4 regions of the Romboutsia lituseburensis genome follow, and region 3 is predicted to be linked to each of the others. Evidence: riboswitches for the same ligand, from Rfam matches in the RefSeq annotation. Region 3 holds a riboswitch; each other region holds the start of a gene.

Region 1 (4,463 bases), 1.2 Mb from region 3:
TAAGCTAGCAACAAATCAAGTGCTTGCAGTAAAAGAAGCTATAGAAAGTGGTGTAGTTATAATAACTGGAGGACCAGGAACAGGAAAGACAACCACTATAAATACAATAATTAAAATATTTGAAAATAATAGCCAAGAAGTAGTATTAGCAGCACCTACAGGAAGAGCTGCTAAAAGGATGAGTGAAACATCTAGCAAAGAAGCTAAAACTATTCATAGGCTTCTTGAAATGGGATTTGCAACAGATAGTGACCAATTAGAATTTATGAAAAATGAAGAGGAACCTATAAAGGCAGATGTAATAATTATAGATGAGGTTTCCATGGTAGATATATTACTTATGTATAGCTTGCTAAGAGCAATAAAGCCAGGAACTCGAGTTATATTAGTTGGAGATAGTGACCAGCTACCGTCGGTAGGAGCAGGAAATGTACTTAGTGATATGATAGAATCATGCGTAATAAATGTTGTTAGATTAAATGAAATATTTAGACAAGCTCAAGAAAGTATGATAGTAGTGAATGCGCATAAAATAAATAATGGAGAGCCATTATCTTTAAACGCAAAAGATAAAGATTTTTTCTTCATAAAAAGAAATACAAATGAAGAAATTTTAAAAGAAATTATAAGTGTAGTTAGTGAAAGGCTACCTAACTTTTATAAATTAGATAAGTTAAAGGATATACAAGTATTAGCATCGATGAGGAAAGGGGATTTAGGTGTTACTAACCTTAATATAGAACTTCAAAAACACCTTAATAAACCTGAAAAATATAAGGTTGAAGAGAATTTCCAGAAAAGACTTTTTAGGGTAGGGGATAAAGTAATGCAAATTAAAAATAACTACACTAAAAAATGGGAAAATGAAGATAGAAGTGAAACTGGGGAAGGTATATATAATGGAGATATTGGATATGTGTACCATATAGATAAAGAAAAAAGAATTGTATATGTAATATTTGATCAAGTAAAAATAGTAGAGTACAAATATGATGAACTAGATGAACTGGATCATAGCTTCTGTACAACAATTCATAAAAGTCAAGGTAGTGAATTTCCAGTAGTAGTAATACCTATGACATGGGCTCCTCCTATGCTATTAAGTAGAAATTTATTATATACTGCTGTTACAAGAGCAAAAAAACTTGTAGTAATAGTGGGAGATGTTAAATACTTGGAGTATATGATAAAAAACAATAGAACTAATGATAGATATTCGAATTTATCATATAAACTCAATAAATTTAAAGAAGAAGGGGTGTTAGTTAAGTAAGAATGAATAGTCATTTGAAAAAATTAAATGACATAAATGAATGTATGACTGATATATTTCTCGACCTTATATACCCAAATAATATAAGTTGCATAATTTGCAACAAACCAATAAATAAGAATAACACATACTCCATGTGTAAGGATTGCTTTGATGAACTTCATTTTATACTAGATGGATGTATTAAGTGTGGAAAGCCAATAATTAATTGCTCTTTAGAAGAACATGATATAGATGAATGTAGCTACTGTAGTGGTAAAGAATTTCATTTTGATAAAGCTATATCATGTATAGAATATAATGATTTTAGCAAAAAAATGATTTTTGGATTTAAATATAGCAATAAAACCTATATGAGTAGATACATAGCATCAATAATGAAGGAAAAAATAATATTAGAGGAAATAAACTTTGACTATATACTATTTGTGCCTTTACATAAATCAAGATTGAAAAAAAGGGGATTTAATCAAGCGTATAAGATAGCCAAGTATTTAAGTAAAGAATTTAATATACCAGTACTTGATTGTATAGTAAGGAAAGGGAACACTAAAAGACTTTATAAATTAAGAAAAAAAGAAAGAAAAGATGAGTTAAGAGATGCATTTATATTAAAGAAGAACAAGATTTATCTAGAAGAACAAAATATAATACTTGTAGATGATATATTTACAACAGGTGCAACTGTAAATGAGATCTCAAGGATACTAAAATTAGAAGGTGTAAATTTAATAACAGTATCAACTTTTTTAACAGGAGTTAACACGTTTAGTTGTTAGGAATAAATTCCTATTGACATATATCTCATAAAATATTAAAATAGAAAAAGTGATATTTAGGTCTGTGGTTGCAAGTCCAAGCCAGTCGCAGGCAAAGGGATCCACGTAAGTTAACACTAAAAATTGGGTTAATGATCATGGTGCGGCTTAGAAGTAAGACCTACCGGTATAAAATCGAGAGAGTTAGTAGTGCGGCGAACCCAAGCGAACCCTCCAGTAGGCGAGTGTGGGGTCAAAAACCAGGTCAGCTAAATATCCTAAAGTACCTTTATAGGTGCTTTTTTTTATGTTTAAAATATTATTTTATTGCGATATAGAGCAAACAAGTATAGAATGTAATTGTAAAATAAAATATTAGCTAGGGGTGCCAAAAGGCTGAGAGATGAAAGTCAACCCTTGTACCTGATCTGGATAATACCAGCGTAGGAAAGCCTGTTTATATACTGTTTATTTTTTATAAGAAAAACTAAGCTATGTTCCTATTTGGGGATATAGCTTTTTTAGTATATGAAAGCCTTTAATCAAGGGTATAGCTAAAGAATTAGGGGGATTAAAGATGAATTATACAACACAAATGGATGCTGCTAAAAAAGGAATAGTAACTAATGAAATGATAGTTGTAGCTAAGAAGGAGAATAAATCAATTGAAGAATTAATTGATCTAGTTAAAAGTGGAAAAGTAGTAATTCCGGCTAATAAAAATCATAAAACATTGAGTGCAGAAGGTGTAGGACAGGGTCTTAAAACTAAAATAAATGTAAATTTAGGCATATCTAAGGATTGTTATAGTTGCGAAAAAGAATTAGAAAAAGTTAGGGTTGCTATAGATATGAAAGCTGAATCAATAATGGACTTATCTAACTATGGAAAAACAGAAGGTTTAAGAAAAAATATAATTAATATGTCAACAGCAATGATAGGAACAGTACCAATGTATGATGCTATAGGATTTTATGATAAAGAACTAAAAGATATAACAGTTGATGAATTCTTTAAAGTAGTTGAAAAACATGGAGAAGATGGCGTAGATTTTATAACTGTTCATGCAGGCCTTAATAAAGAGGCGATAGAAACCTTAAAAAGAAATAATAGATTAACTCATATTGTTTCAAGAGGTGGATCACTTTTATATGCTTGGATGGAGTTTAATAATGCTGAAAATCCTTTCTATGAATATTATGATAGACTTTTAGATATATGTGAAAAATATGATATAACTATATCTTTAGGAGATGCTTTAAGACCGGGATCTATAAATGATTCTACAGATGCAAGTCAAATAAAAGAACTTATAACCTTAGGAGAGCTTACGAAAAGAGCATGGGATAGAAACGTGCAAGTTATAATAGAAGGGCCAGGACATATGGCAATAAATGAAATTGAATCTAATATTGTACTTCAAAAGAAACTTTGTCATCAAGCTCCATTTTATGTATTAGGTCCAATAGTAACAGATGTAGCTCCAGGATATGACCATATAACATCAGCTATAGGGGGTGCAATAGCAGCATCGCATGGAGCAGATTTTTTATGTTATGTAACTCCAGCAGAGCACTTGAGATTACCTGATTTAGATGATATGAAAGAAGGAATAGTTGCAGCCAAAATAGCAGCGCATGCAGCTGATATAGCTAAAGGAATATCAAAAGCTAGAGAATGGGATTACAAGATGAGCAAAGCTAGAGCAGATATAAATTTTGAAGACATGATAAATTTATCATTAGAACCAGAAAAACCAAAATTATATAGAGAAAGTTCTGTTCCAACTGAAAAAGAAAGCTGTACTATGTGTGGAAAGATGTGCTCAATGAGAACTATGAAAAAAATAATGAATGGAGAAAATCCTCAATTATAATATAGAATTTTTTAAAAAAATGTATAAATTTATAAAAAAAAAATTTTATGTTTAAAATTGTATAAATCATTAAAAAACGACACTAATTCACAAATAAATAACAACTATTGTAGACATTTGTGGATAGTCGATATTATAAAAATAGCTTGAAATGCACAATAAGTAGAGTTATTAACAAAATTATCCACATTATCCACAGTTATAGTGTTAATATTAATCCACATATATAATTTGTAGATTATCCCAAAATTAATCTTATTTTATTTGAATATATTAATTTAGAAAAGTTAACAATAAAAATAAAGGATTATATAAGTCAGAGTAGAATACTTTATTAAAGTATAACTAATTATACTGCTATAACTGAAGGGAGATGTTCTTATGAATATAATAATATCTGGAAAACAAATGGAACTAACAGATGGAATTAAAGGTGCGATAGAAGAGAAAATCGGAAGATTAGACTACTACCTTCATCCAGAAACAGAAGTGAAAGTGACAGTTAGTGCTAAAAAATCAAGACAAAAAGTAGAAGTAACAATAATCCCTATAAGTG
Region 2 (4,463 bases), 2.1 Mb from region 3:
TGAGGATTTTAGCAATAAGTGCGTCATAATTGGATGTGGAGATAACAAATTAGATTTAGACGTATTTAAGAAACGATTAATTGAAGAATTTGAGAATATAGATTGCTTAGAAGTAAATATGGGAAGTTGTATTTGTGCTCATTCAGGTCCAGGAGTATTAGGTATTGGATGCGTAGATAAGTAAATAAAAACTGCTTTATATGAGTTTCATATAAAGCAGTTTTTATTTTTATTTATTTATAAAATTAAACTTAATTTTAGAATTTAAAGTTAAATGTTTTTCATAAATAAATAAAAATTGTCCGTGTTATTAGAAAATTATAAATATTAGAACTTTGTATAAAAAAGTTAAAAAAATAAGTTGAGAAACATAAAATAAATATATACACAATATATAATAAAACATAAATAGGAAAAGGCTTTTTAAAAGAAGGTTGTAGTTTTATACATAAATATTTGGTGAAAAAATGTATAAAATATGTAAATTTCATATGTTATAATGAGTTTATCGTTAGGTGATAGGGGGGAGATTTTATGGATATTAATAGAGTTCTCAATTTTTCCTCTAATGCAGGAAGAGCAATGCTACAAAGCGGTGGAGAAACGTATAGAGTTGAAGAAACTATATCAAGCATATGTCAAGCATTTAATGTTGATGATGTAGATGTTTTTGCAACACCGACAGCAGTAATGGTTTCTGTATCTATTGAAGGGAAAATTCACTCTATAGTGAAAAGAATAAAATCAAGAGGGATAAATTTAAATAGGGTCCACAATATAAATTCTTTATCTAGAAAGATTAGTGTGGAAAAATTATCCATTGAGGAATGTGAGAGAGAATTAGAAATAATATGTATTGATGATAGCTACGATACAGAAAAAATATTAGTCGCATCAGGAATTGCTTCATCAGCTTTTACAATGTTATTTGGTGGAGAAATCAATTCTATTATAGTTTCTTTTTTAGTGGGAATCATAACCAAATTAATTTTTATGAGTTTAAGCAAGTCATCACTAAATGAATTTTTTATAAATAGCATATGTGGTGCAATTATAGCTATTTTTTCTATAATACTTTTAAAGATAGGGATAATCAGAGAGATTGATAAATTAATAGCTGGATGTATAATGTTGTTGGTACCAGGACTTGCACTAACTAATTCTATAAGAGATATAATAGAAGGTCAACTAATATCCGGTCTTACTAAAGCTGCAGAGGCATTTTTAGTGGCAGTATCTATTGCTGTTGGTACAGGAGCAGTAATACATTTATATTTAACAATGGGGGGGATTTAATATGATACTAGAAGCAATAGCATCAGCACTATCTGCAATAAGCTTTGGTATTATTTTTAATATAAAAGGAAGACGACTTTTAGCAGCTGGATTTGGAGGAGGATTAAGTTGGTTTGCTTATAAACTTTGTTTAGCCAATGAAGTTTCTCAGGTATCTTCATTTTTTATAGCTGCAATATGTTTTAGTATATATTGTGAAATTTGTGCTAGAGTGTATAAAACTCCAGCAACAACATTATCTGTATGCTGTTTAATACCTTTAGTTCCAGGTTATGGTGTATATAATACAATGTATGAATTTATAAAAGGAGATTATATAAAAGCTATAGATTATGGTATAAATACATTATCCTTAGCGGGTGCTTTAGCACTAGGCGTTATTTTTGTATCTACTTTATTTAGAAATTTTAATTTGCACAAGACACTAGATAATTTGTTAAAGTCTCCAAAAAGGATAAAAAACACAAAACAAACGTTAGAAGAAAGTTTTGAGTAAATTTAAAATCCCCATTATTAAAAATAATGGGGATTTGCTTAATTTTTAAATTAAGCTCTTAATATATATTTCAAACTTAAACTGTGTAGTAATTTTGCAGTGGTTTTATACAAAATCTTTTTAATTATATAATTTAAGTGATATAAAGTCAACTCAAATTGTATAATTAAAAATTTAACGATAAAAAAGATAAAATATTATATTACATTGTTGAGATGGTAAAAACACTATGCTATACTCAAAGTGTAAAAGTTAATAGAATATAAGCTAGGGGAGCTAGAATTGGCTAGCTGAGAGAAAAGCCTCAACTTAATACCCTACTAAACCTGATCAAGGTAATGCTTGCGAAGGGAAGCTTTTAAGTATACTAAAATTTTTGAGTATACATTTTTTATATTATGTAAATTAAGTGCTTTCCTAGAAATAGGATAAGCACTTTTTTATTGAAACAATAATACAATTTTTATTTAGAAGGGGGTAATATGAAAGTAAATGGGAAAAATCTATCACTTGGAGATAATAAAAATATTTTAAGTCTTTTAGAGTATTTCAATTTAAATGAAGAACAAGTGGTAGTTGAGGTGAATTTTGAAATAATAGAGTCTGAGAAATATAAAAATTATATTTTAACAGAGGAAGATATTATAGAAGTAATAAGCTTTGTAGGGGGGGGTTAAAATTAAAATTTTTTTAAATGAAATTCATACAGAAATAGATGAGAAATTAACTTTATATGAAGTTAGGGATAAGTACAAAAAAGAAAGCGACATTGTAATATTAAATGGCTACCCTGTTGAAAAAAATTATAAGTTACAAGAAAGTGATAAAGTTAGTTTAATTAAAAGGGGTGAAAATTTAAATTTAGATAAAATAGAAAAACTTTTAGCTGCAAGGCATACTCCCAATATACATGAGAAGCTAAAAAAAGGAAGTGTTGCTATATTAGGATTAGGCGGATTAGGATCAAACATAGCAATTTCTTTAGCGAGGATTGGAGTAGGGGAGCTAATTATAGCCGATTATGATATTGTTGAGCCATCTAATTTAAATAGGCAACAGTATTTTATAGATGATATAGGCAGTTATAAAACAAGTGCCATTAAAAATAATTTAAATAATATAAATCCTTTTATAAATATAAAAAAAATTAATGAAAAAATTACTAAAGAAAATATGAATTTATTTAAAGATGCAGACATTATTGTAGAAGCTTTTGATAATCCAAAATCAAAAGCTGAAATAAGTAATTATATATTAACAAATATGAAAGAAAAATTTTTAATTGCATCATCTGGAATGGCAGGATATTATGATTCAAATATGATACAAACAAAAAAACTTAGAGAAAATTTTTACATATGTGGAGACTTAGTAAGTGAAGCAAAAATTGGAGATGGTCTAATGGCACCTAGAGTCGCTATATGTGCAAATCATATGGCAAACTTAGTGATTAAAATATTAGTTGATAAATATTAATTATAGCAAATTTAGGGGGATAATATGGATAGATTAGTTTTAGGAGATCATAAATTTAATAGTAGACTTCTTATAGGAACAGGAAAATATGGATCAAATGAAATATTACCTAAGGTAATAAATGAGAGTAATAGTGAAATAATAACAATGGCTCTTAGAAGAGTTGATCTAGATAATAAAGAAGAAAATATATTAACACATATACCAAAAGAGATGACAATACTACCGAATACATCAGGAGCAACAAATCATCAAGAAGCTGTTAGGATTGCAAGAATTGCACGTAAAATGGGATGTGGAAATTTTGTAAAGATAGAAATTATTTCAGATACAAAATATTTATTACCAGATAATGATGAGACAATCAAAGCAACTGAAATTCTGGCTAAAGAAGGTTTTGTAGTCCTTCCGTATATGAGCCCAGATCTTTATGCTGGAAAAAGGCTTATAGATGCTGGAGCAGCAGCTGTAATGCCTTTAGGATCTCCTATAGGATCAAATAGAGGGATTAGGATGAAAGAAATGATAAAGATTATGATTGAAGAATTAGATATACCTATAATTGTAGATGCAGGTATTGGAAAGCCATCTCAAGCAATGGAAGCAATGGAGCTGGGAGCTGCAGCAGTATTAGTAAATACCGCAATTGCATCAAGCAATGATCCAGTAAAAATGGCAAAAGCATTTAGATTAGCAGTAGAAGGTGGAAGAGAAGCATATCTTGCTAAGTGTGGAATAGTATCTGATTATGCAAATGCATCATCACCTCTAACTGGTTTTTTATCACAGTTAAGCACAGTAAAGTAAATATAAACTTTTAGGGGAGTGGGGATCATGAGTTTTTATGATGTTTTAAATTCGTATAAAGATTTTGATATATATGGATATATGGATAATGTAACCGATGAAAATATATTGAATTCGTTGCAAAAAGATTATTTAGATGAATATGATTTGCTTAATTTACTTTCGAAAAAGGCAGTAAAGTATTTAGAATTAATGGCACAAAAATCTAATAAAATAACTAATCAATATTTTGGAAAAACAATATGTTTATACACGCCGATGTATATAGCAAATTATTGTATTAATAAATGTGTATATTGCGGATACAACTTAGACAGTGGTATAAAAAGAAAGAAATTAACAATAGAAGAAATAAAAAATGAGGGTGCGTTTATATCAAAGGAAGGTT
Region 3 (4,463 bases):
AACTGATACCAATAACAATGGTAACATTGAGAACATGTTAATTCCTCCACCTTGAGGATATCTTACAAATGGAATTAATGATAATATATAACTCATTGCACTAAACATTGCTATTACAACCATTTCTTTTGTTTTAAATTTATACTTTCTTATTTTTAAAACATATAAAACTAATGGAACTACACAAACTACAAGTAATATACTATTAAACATAAGCTAGCTCACTCCCTTCATATGCCATATGCCAAAAGTCCATTTCATATATACTAGCTTTTCTAAATATACTTATAAGATTTCTTTCTTCTTCCTCACTTAGGTCTTTACATATTTCATTAGTAAAATCTATCCAATCATTTGTAAACTTAGTATATCCTTCACTACTATAAGTTTCTATCCAACTTTTATAAAAACTATCTTCTATACAATCTTTATAGTTTTCTTTTAATTTAAGTCCTATATAGTTATAACTCCATGTGCAAGGAAGTATTACAGATATTATTTCCTTAGCCCCACCTGCTAATGATACATTTTTCATATAGCTTGTATAACTTTCATTGTTTTTGTGATACTCATATTTTTCTATTTCATCCATATTTTCTCCAAAACCTTTTAAGTATGAAATATGATTTGCTGTTTCATCATTTAAGATCCCATCAGCACCTTCATAAAACATATTCATTTCTCTTATAGTGTTGCTTTTCACAACTCCCATACAATACACTTTTGTATATTCTTTTAAATATAAATAATCTTGTATAAGGTATTTTCTAAATTTCTCTTTATCTAAAGTTCCTTCTCCTATTTCTTTTAAAAAAGGATGCTCTAAATAACTTTCCCAAATATCTTTACTTCCTTCAAATAAACGCTCAGTAAATAACATATCTATCTCTCCATTCTTTTTGTTTTATTAAGCTAATGCTAATTCTTCTATCTTTGCATATGTATTTAATTTATCAACATTTAATTTATATACTTCATCCATTAAATTCACTTTAAAGCTTCCTATAGCTGGATTTTGACTATCAGCTAATTCACCACATAAAGACATTGTTAAAACTCCCATAGTGGCACATTCTAATGTGTCTTCATCACACCCTAAGAAACTTGCAATTAAACTTGCACTCATACAACCAGTTCCAGTTATTCCTTTAAGTTTTTCAGTTCCATTATTTATTTTATAAACTTTATCTCCATCTGTTATAATATCTGTCTTTCCTGTTGCTGCTACTACACATTCTAACTTCTTAGCTACTTTTTTTATAATCTCTGTACAATCTGTTTCATCATCAAATGAATCCACACCTTTTCCCTTTACATCAAATCCACCTATAAATTTAATTTCTGCCACATTTCCTTTTACTACGTCAAACTTAACTTCATTTAAAAGTTTATTTGTAAGATTTGTTCTAGCTTCAGTTGCAAATACACCTACTGGATCTAATATAACAGGCTTTTTATATTTATTAGCAACTTTACCTGCTATTAGATATAAGTTTAATAACTCTGAATTCATAGTTCCTATGTTTATAACTACTGAATTTGCTGCTTTTACTATATCTTCTACTTCCTCATATGAAAAACTCATCAAAGGGCTTGCCCCTAATGCTAACGTTATATTAGCACAATCATTTATAGTTACATTATTTGTATAATGTAAAACTAATGGATTTACGTCTTTCACCTTTTCAATTAAATTAAACATCTTAAAGCCCCCCTAATTTAAGTTTTAGCATTTAATTTTCTTAAACGTAAAAAAAGCTATACCTGATTAGGTATAGCTTTATGTACAATAAATATCAAAATTAATGTTTAGATTTATAACTATCTAAAATAATATTTGTTGTGTCAAGTCTTATAAAGCTTCCCTACGCTGGCATTATCCAGATCAGGTATAAGGGTCGGTAATCCTCTCAGCCATATGGCTCCCCTAGCAATTTTTAAATTTTATTTACACTTTAAGTATAGTACTTTATTTTTATGTGTCAACTAATTTTTCCAATTTACAGCAAAAAATAAACAATCAATAGCTATTTATTCTTATTGTAAGAAATATATCTAAAAATTTAACTGTTGTATATATTTTATTGACATTACTAAATACCAATGATATTCTTCTACATAATAGATAGAATTTAAAGGTGGAGGATAGACTATGCGTCAATGTATGGATTCAGATAATTTACATAAAAGGATAAAAAAGATAATGGGACAATTAAATGCCATAGATAAAATGGTTGATAAAGATATACCTTGTGAAGATGTTTTAATTCAAATCAATGCAGTAAAAAAAGCAGTGCATAAAGTTGGACAGTTAGTATTAGAAGGTCATATAAACCATTGTGTAAAAGATGGTATTGAACATGGAGATACTGAAAAAACAATTAAAGACTTTGCAAAAGCCATTGAACATTTTTCAAGAATGGGATAAAAAAAGTAGTTTATATAAACTACTTTTTTTATGCCTAAGGATATTATGATACTTCATTTTCTGTGGATAATTCATGAAAGTAAGTTATATTAATAAATTGGTTTTGAGTATAAAAAACATTTTGAGCAAAGGACGAAGTCGTTAGCGACAGGAGCCAAGCGACTTTTTTATTGACTTTAAGATAATTCACTTCTAATACATACCTATAGGGGTATATGTATATTTTTTTTATTAATAATTTAAAATGAGGTGAAATATGAAAAAAATCAATGATTTTCTTAATTCCTTTCCAATGATTATTGTATCTGGAATATTTTTAGGAATTAGTTTATTAGAACACATGGAATTACTTGGGAATTTTAATTTTTAATTGATCCAGCATGGATATCTATATTAATATCTGGATTTCCACTTGCTTGGATAGCGATTGAAAGAGTTGTTAAAAGTTTTTATATTAGCTCTGCACTACTTATTACTATTGCTATGATAGCATGTATTTTTATAGGAGAGGTCTTTGCAGCAGGTGAAGTTGCATTTATTATGGCTATAGGTGGATGGCTTGAAGATAAAACAGTTGACCGTACTAAAAAAGGAATTACACAACTTTTAAAGCTGGTTCCTGCTAAAGGTAGAAAAATTATTTACCACTCAGATGGAACTTTAAAAGAAGAATTTATAGACCCAGAAAATATTCAAATTGATGATATTCTTAGAGTTTTACCAGGAGAGAATATCCCTGCCGATGGAATAATTGAATTTGGTCAAACATCTATCGATCAATCTGTTATGACTGGAGAATCATTGCCTGTTGATAAAATTAAGGGTGACAAGGTATATACAGGAACAATTAATTGTTTCGGTTCAATAGATATTAAGGTTACAAAGTCTTTTTCTGATTCATCATTGCAAAAAATGATATCACTAGTAAAACAAGCAGAGGATAATAAAGCACCGATGCAAAGAGTTGTAGATAAATGGTCGGCTTGGTTTGTACCAACAGCTTGTGCTATTGCTATTATTACATATTTTATAACAAAAGATATTACACGTGCAGTTACAGTACTTGTAGTATTTTGTCCATGTGCCTTAGCTCTTTCTACACCAACATCTATTGTAGCTGCAATTGGTCAAGCAACGAAATTTGGAGTTTTAATAAAATCTGGTGAAGCACTTGAAAGTATGGGACAAATTAATGTGGTCGCTTTTGATAAAACAGGTACATTAACTCATGGAAATTTAGTTGTTTCAGATATTATCCCTATTAATATCTCAGAAAATGAGTTATTAAAAAGTGTAGGTTCAGCTGAAACCCGTTCAGAGCACCCTATAGGAAAAGCAATAGTATCTTTTACAAAAACAAATAAAATTGATATTTGCGAACCAGAAGAGTTTTCTATGATTGTTGGAAAAGGCGTAGTTTCTAAAGTACAAAATAATAAAATATTATGCGGTAATGAAAAGTTGATGATTGAGGAAGGTATTAATATTCCTGAGGATATTAATAGTTTAATATTATCATTAAGAGAACAAGGAAAAGCTATTATTATTACAGCAAAACAAAATTGTATTATAGGAATTATTGCTCTTTCAGATACGATAAAAGAAAATGCAAATACTATGATAAATAAACTTTCACAAAGTGGAATTTCACAAACTGTACTACTAACTGGAGATAATAAAAAATCTGCTGAGTATATAGGTAATAAAGTTGGAATAAAAGAAATAAAATCATCATTACTTCCAGAAGATAAAGTATCAGCTATAATTAATATACAAAACAAAGGACAGCTAATATGCATGGTTGGGGATGGTGTCAATGATGCGCCTGCCTTAAAAACGGCTACAGTTGGAATCGCAATGGGAACTATGGGAAGTGATATTGCTATTGAAGCCGCTGATATTGCTATAATGGGAGATGATATTAGTAAAATAGAATATATCAAACGACTTTCTAACTCTACATTAAAAACAATTAAGTTTAATATTACTATAGCGATGCTAATTAATATTATTGCAATTATTTTATCAGTACTAG
Region 4 (4,463 bases), 2.2 Mb from region 3:
TAGAAAGTTCAAGTATATATATAAAATTAGAAAAATATAATCCTGGAGGTAGTATAAAGGATAGAGCTGTATATTTTATGATAGATGGATTGGAAAAAAGAGGGGTTTTGAAAAAAGGTGATGTACTAGTTGAAGCAACAAGTGGCAATACCGGGATAGCACTAGCAATGATAGGTAAGTTAAAAGGTTATGAAGTGATAATAGTTATGCCAGAGACTATGAGTATAGAAAGAAGAGAGTTGATGAAAGCTTATGGGGCAAAACTTGTACTTACAGAAGGAAAACGTGGAATGAGCGGATCCATTAAAAAAGCACAAGAACTTTTAAATGAAAATAAACATTATAAAAGTTTAAATCAATTTGAAAATGAAGATAACCCATATGGTCATTATAAAACGACTGGAGTTGAAATATTAAATCAAGTAAAAGACTTGGATGTGTTTGTATGTGGTGTTGGTACTGGAGGAACATTAACTGGAGTTGCAAGATATTTAAAAGAAAAAAATCCAAATGTAATTATAGTAGCTATAGAACCTGAAAATTCGCCAGTTATATCAAAAGGTATCAGTGGATCTCATAAAATTCAGGGTATTGGAGCTGGATTTATACCTAAAAATTACGATGAATCACTAGTTGACATGGTTTTAACTATAAAAGATGATGAAGCATTTGAAGGTGTCAGAATGCTTTCTGAGAAAGAAGGTATATTAGTCGGATTATCTTCGGGTGCAAATGTTATAGGTGCTTTGAAAGTATCTAAAATATATTCTGATAAAAAAATAGTTACAATTGCTCCTGATGGAATTGAAAAATATATATCTATGGAAATATTTAAATAGAGGTGATACAAGTGTTAAAAAAAATAAATAAAGACATAGAGTATATTATGGAAAATGACCCTGCAGCAAGAAGTAAAATAGAGGTTTTTTTACTTTATCCATCTATACATGCTAGGTTAGTTCATATATTTACTCATTTTTTATATAAGCATAAATTATTTTTTGCAGCCAGATTATTATCTCAAATAGCTAGATTTTTAACAGGGATAGAAATTCACCCAGGAGCTACATTAGGAGATAGTATTTTAATTGATCATGGAATGGGAGTTGTAATAGGAGAAACTGCAGAAGTTGGAAATAGAGTAACTATATATCATGGAACTACATTAGGTGGAACAGGTAAAGATACAGGAAAAAGGCACCCAACGGTTGGAGATGATGTTATAATTGGTGCAGGTGCAAAAGTATTAGGACCTATAAATATAGGCTCTAACTCTAAGATAGGAGCAAATGCAGTGGTTTTAAAAGATGTGCCTGACGGAGCAACAGTGGTTGGTGTAGCTGCTAATATAGTTAGAATGAGAGGTCAAAAAAACGAAAGAGATTTGATTAAAGAAACTAAATAAATTCATTGAATAAAAGTGCATATTATAGTATCATTTTTTATTATAAAAAAATAAATGAGGTACAATATGCATTTTACATATATAATTAGGTGTATGGATAATTCTCTTTATACCGGATATACAACCGATATAAAAAGAAGGATGAAAGAACATGAAAGAGGAATAAATTCAAAATATACTAGGGTTAGAGGCTATAGAAATTTAGAAATATTTTTTATAAGTGACAGTAGAAGTAAAGCTATGAAATTAGAAAGTTATATAAAGAGATGCTCTCGAATTAAAAAGCTGTGGATTATAGAAAATGGAAATGAATTTATACAAGAACTTGAAAATAAATTATATTATAGCCTAGGAAAAATCGAAGAATTAAAATAATAAACAGAAAATTAAAAAATAATAATTAATTGACAATTATAGTAAAAATACTATAATTAAATTGTAAATAAATAATAAATATAGCTAGGGGAGCCTTTAGGCTGAGAAGTATAAACTGACCCTTATACCTGATCTGGGTAATGCCAGCGTAGGAAAGCTTGTACATAACTCTAAATATTACAATATTTAAACAAGTGTATTAAAGCTATACCTAATCTAGGTATAGCTTTTTATTTTATAAAATAATACTATAAATTTTTACTAAAGATAAGGGGGATAAATATGAAAAATTATAAAATACCTACATTAACAATAGCAGGTTCCGATTCAAGTGGGGGCGCAGGTATTCAAGCTGATTTAAAAACATTTAGTGCAATAGGAACATATGGAATGAGTGTGATAACTGCTGTAACAGCACAGAATACACAAGGTGTATTTGATGTAGAAGAATTAAGCCAAAATATTATAAAAAAACAAATAGAGGTAGTATTTGAAGATATAAAACCTAAGTCGACAAAAATTGGGATGGTATCCAGTCCTGAAATCATACTTGAGATAGCTAATACTTTAAAAAAGTATAATGTAGAAAATTTAGTAGTAGATCCAGTCATGATATCTAAGAGTGGGTATAGTTTATTAAGACCAGAAGCTAAGGCTAATTTAATAAAATATTTAATACCAATGGCATATATAGTAACACCGAATATTCCAGAAGCTGAAGAAATAACAGGAATTAAAATAAAAACAGTAGAAGATATGAAGGTAGTAGGAAATGAAATACTAAGTATGGGTCCTAAATATGTATTGATGAAAGGCGGACATTTAGAAGGAGATGCAATAGACTTGCTAATTGGAAAAGAAACATTTGAAATATTTAAAAGCAAAAGATTAAATAGAAAAAATACTCATGGAACTGGATGTACAATATCGTCAGCTATAGCATCACACTTAGCGTTAGGATATGATATTAAAGAGGCTGTAAAGTTAAGCAAAGAATATATAACAAATGCTATTGAAAATAGCTTTGATATAGGTCATGGCGTTGGGCCAGTACATCATTTTTATAAATTAGACCTAAAAAATGACAAAAAGGAGGAAAAACAGTTAGTACTAGCTGAATAAATAATTATGAAAAATGCTATAAGAAACAAATTAAAGTTATATTTAGTAACAGATAATGATATTTTAGAGGATAGAGACTTTTATAGATGCATAGAAGATGCAATAAGAGGCGGAGTTACTATGGTTCAGCTAAGAGAAAAAGATACATCAGGTAAAGAATTTTTAGAAAAAGCATTTAAACTTAGAGAAATAACACGAAAATATAATATTCCATTTATCATAAATGATAGAGTTGATATTGCTATGATTTGTGATGCTGATGGTGTGCATGTTGGGCAAAGTGATATAGATGCTAAATTTATAAGAAATATTATAGGGAAGAATAAAATATTAGGTGTTTCTGCTAGAAATTTAAATGAAGCAAAAAAAGCAAAACAGGATGGAGCTGATTATATTGGTGTTGGAGCTATGTACTCTACATCAACTAAATTAGATGCAAAATCAGTTTCTTATAAGACTGTAGGAGAAATAAAAAAAATAGTAGATATACCAATTGTTTTAATAGGTGGAATCAATCTAAATAATTTAGAAAATCTAAAAAAACTTGATTGTGATGGATATGCTGTTGTATCATCAATTCTTAAAGAAAGAGACATTTATGTTACCAGTAAAAATTGGGTAGAAGCAGTAAAATAAAAAGAGAGACTTTTTAAAGTCTCTCTTTTTATTTTACTTTTTATAAGGAACTTTTTTAGGTGGTATATATTTTTCTTTTGCCTTAGGTTCAGGAATAATAGGACAATCACAAATACCTTGAGGACCCATATCGCCCTTATCACCTTTAGGGCCAGCAGGGCCTTGAGGACCTACATCCCCTTTATCTCCTTTTTCACCTTTAGAGCTTGCTGCTCCAGCAGGACCTTGAGGACCCATAGGGCCTATATCTCCCTTATCACCTTTAGAGCCAGCAGGACCTTGAGGACCTATAGGGCCTATATCTCCCTTATCACCTTTAGAGCCAGTAGGACCTACATCTCCTTTATCTCCTTTAGGACCGGCAGGACCAGGTATACCAGCAGTATTACAATTTCCTACATTGCATAAAGGATTTATATAAGTTTCTTTACCTAAATCAATATACTGAATAGTATTTAATTTGATATAAATAGGACCTTTTCCAGAAGAAGTTTTCCCCATAACAGCGCAATGATTAACTTTGCAAATGCGTAGTCTTAAAATACATTCACTATTTTCTAATTTCAACCCCACTACTTTTCCAATACAGCTACATAAGATATTGTAGATTTGACAATCAGCTAAATCTACAGGATATACAAAAACAGGACAAGATCCTGTATTCATATTCTTACAACTCTTTTTGGTAGATTTTTTGTGATTTACATCACAAGAACAAGATTTTGAAGAACATATAGAAGTCTTACAATAAGAAGGCTTCTTGCAATCATTGTTGCAATTGTTGTCTTTTCCTATATAGTCTTTATACATATACAACACTCCATGTTAAATATTTTAATTTGTAGTTTTACTACGTAATATACATATATGCTTTTTATGTTAAAAATGGGACATTAAATAGCAAATAAATTATAACGTTCAAGTT

The links. Region 3 has a riboswitch for thiamine pyrophosphate ahead of thiM (hydroxyethylthiazole kinase). Riboswitches for the same ligand answer to the same signal wherever they lie in the genome.
Region 1: linked by a shared signal. The riboswitch ahead of thiC (phosphomethylpyrimidine synthase ThiC) and the one ahead of thiM (hydroxyethylthiazole kinase) in region 3 are both predicted to bind thiamine pyrophosphate.
Region 2: linked by a shared signal. The riboswitch ahead of thiS (sulfur carrier protein ThiS) and the one ahead of thiM (hydroxyethylthiazole kinase) in region 3 are both predicted to bind thiamine pyrophosphate.
Region 4: linked by a shared signal. The riboswitch ahead of thiD (bifunctional hydroxymethylpyrimidine kinase/phosphomethylpyrimidine kinase) and the one ahead of thiM (hydroxyethylthiazole kinase) in region 3 are both predicted to bind thiamine pyrophosphate.

What each region holds. Positions count from the first base shown of each region.
Region 1 is NZ_JANQBQ010000001.1:2,249,456-2,253,918, reverse strand. It holds gene NWE74_RS10770 (ATP-dependent RecD-like DNA helicase) at 1-1,273, shown strand, start outside; gene NWE74_RS10765 (ComF family protein) at 1,276-2,052, shown strand; TPP riboswitch at 2,403-2,498, shown strand; gene thiC (phosphomethylpyrimidine synthase ThiC) at 2,609-3,907, shown strand; gene hpf (ribosome hibernation-promoting factor, HPF/YfiA family) at 4,289-4,463, shown strand, end outside.
Region 2 is NZ_JANQBQ010000001.1:1,315,337-1,319,799, reverse strand. It holds gene NWE74_RS06455 (DegV family protein) at 1-184, shown strand, start outside; gene NWE74_RS06450 (threonine/serine ThrE exporter family protein) at 535-1,296, shown strand; gene NWE74_RS06445 (threonine/serine exporter family protein) at 1,298-1,792, shown strand; TPP riboswitch at 2,052-2,162, shown strand; gene thiS (sulfur carrier protein ThiS) at 2,275-2,469, shown strand; gene thiF (sulfur carrier protein ThiS adenylyltransferase ThiF) at 2,471-3,268, shown strand; gene NWE74_RS06430 (thiazole synthase) at 3,293-4,075, shown strand; gene thiH (2-iminoacetate synthase ThiH) at 4,103-4,463, shown strand, end outside.
Region 3 is NZ_JANQBQ010000001.1:3,425,154-3,429,616, reverse strand. It holds gene thiT (energy-coupled thiamine transporter ThiT) at 1-213, opposite strand, end outside; gene tenA (thiaminase II) at 206-880, opposite strand; gene thiM (hydroxyethylthiazole kinase) at 908-1,702, opposite strand; TPP riboswitch at 1,846-1,939, opposite strand; gene NWE74_RS16495 (metal-sensing transcriptional repressor) at 2,153-2,428, shown strand; gene NWE74_RS16490 (cation-translocating P-type ATPase) at 2,798-4,463, shown strand, end outside.
Region 4 is NZ_JANQBQ010000001.1:1,247,175-1,251,637, reverse strand. It holds gene cysK (cysteine synthase A) at 1-839, shown strand, start outside; gene epsC (serine O-acetyltransferase EpsC) at 851-1,405, shown strand; gene NWE74_RS06090 (GIY-YIG nuclease family protein) at 1,472-1,780, shown strand; TPP riboswitch at 1,857-1,952, shown strand; gene thiD (bifunctional hydroxymethylpyrimidine kinase/phosphomethylpyrimidine kinase) at 2,063-2,902, shown strand; gene thiE (thiamine phosphate synthase) at 2,909-3,538, shown strand; gene NWE74_RS06075 (collagen-like protein) at 3,572-4,348, opposite strand.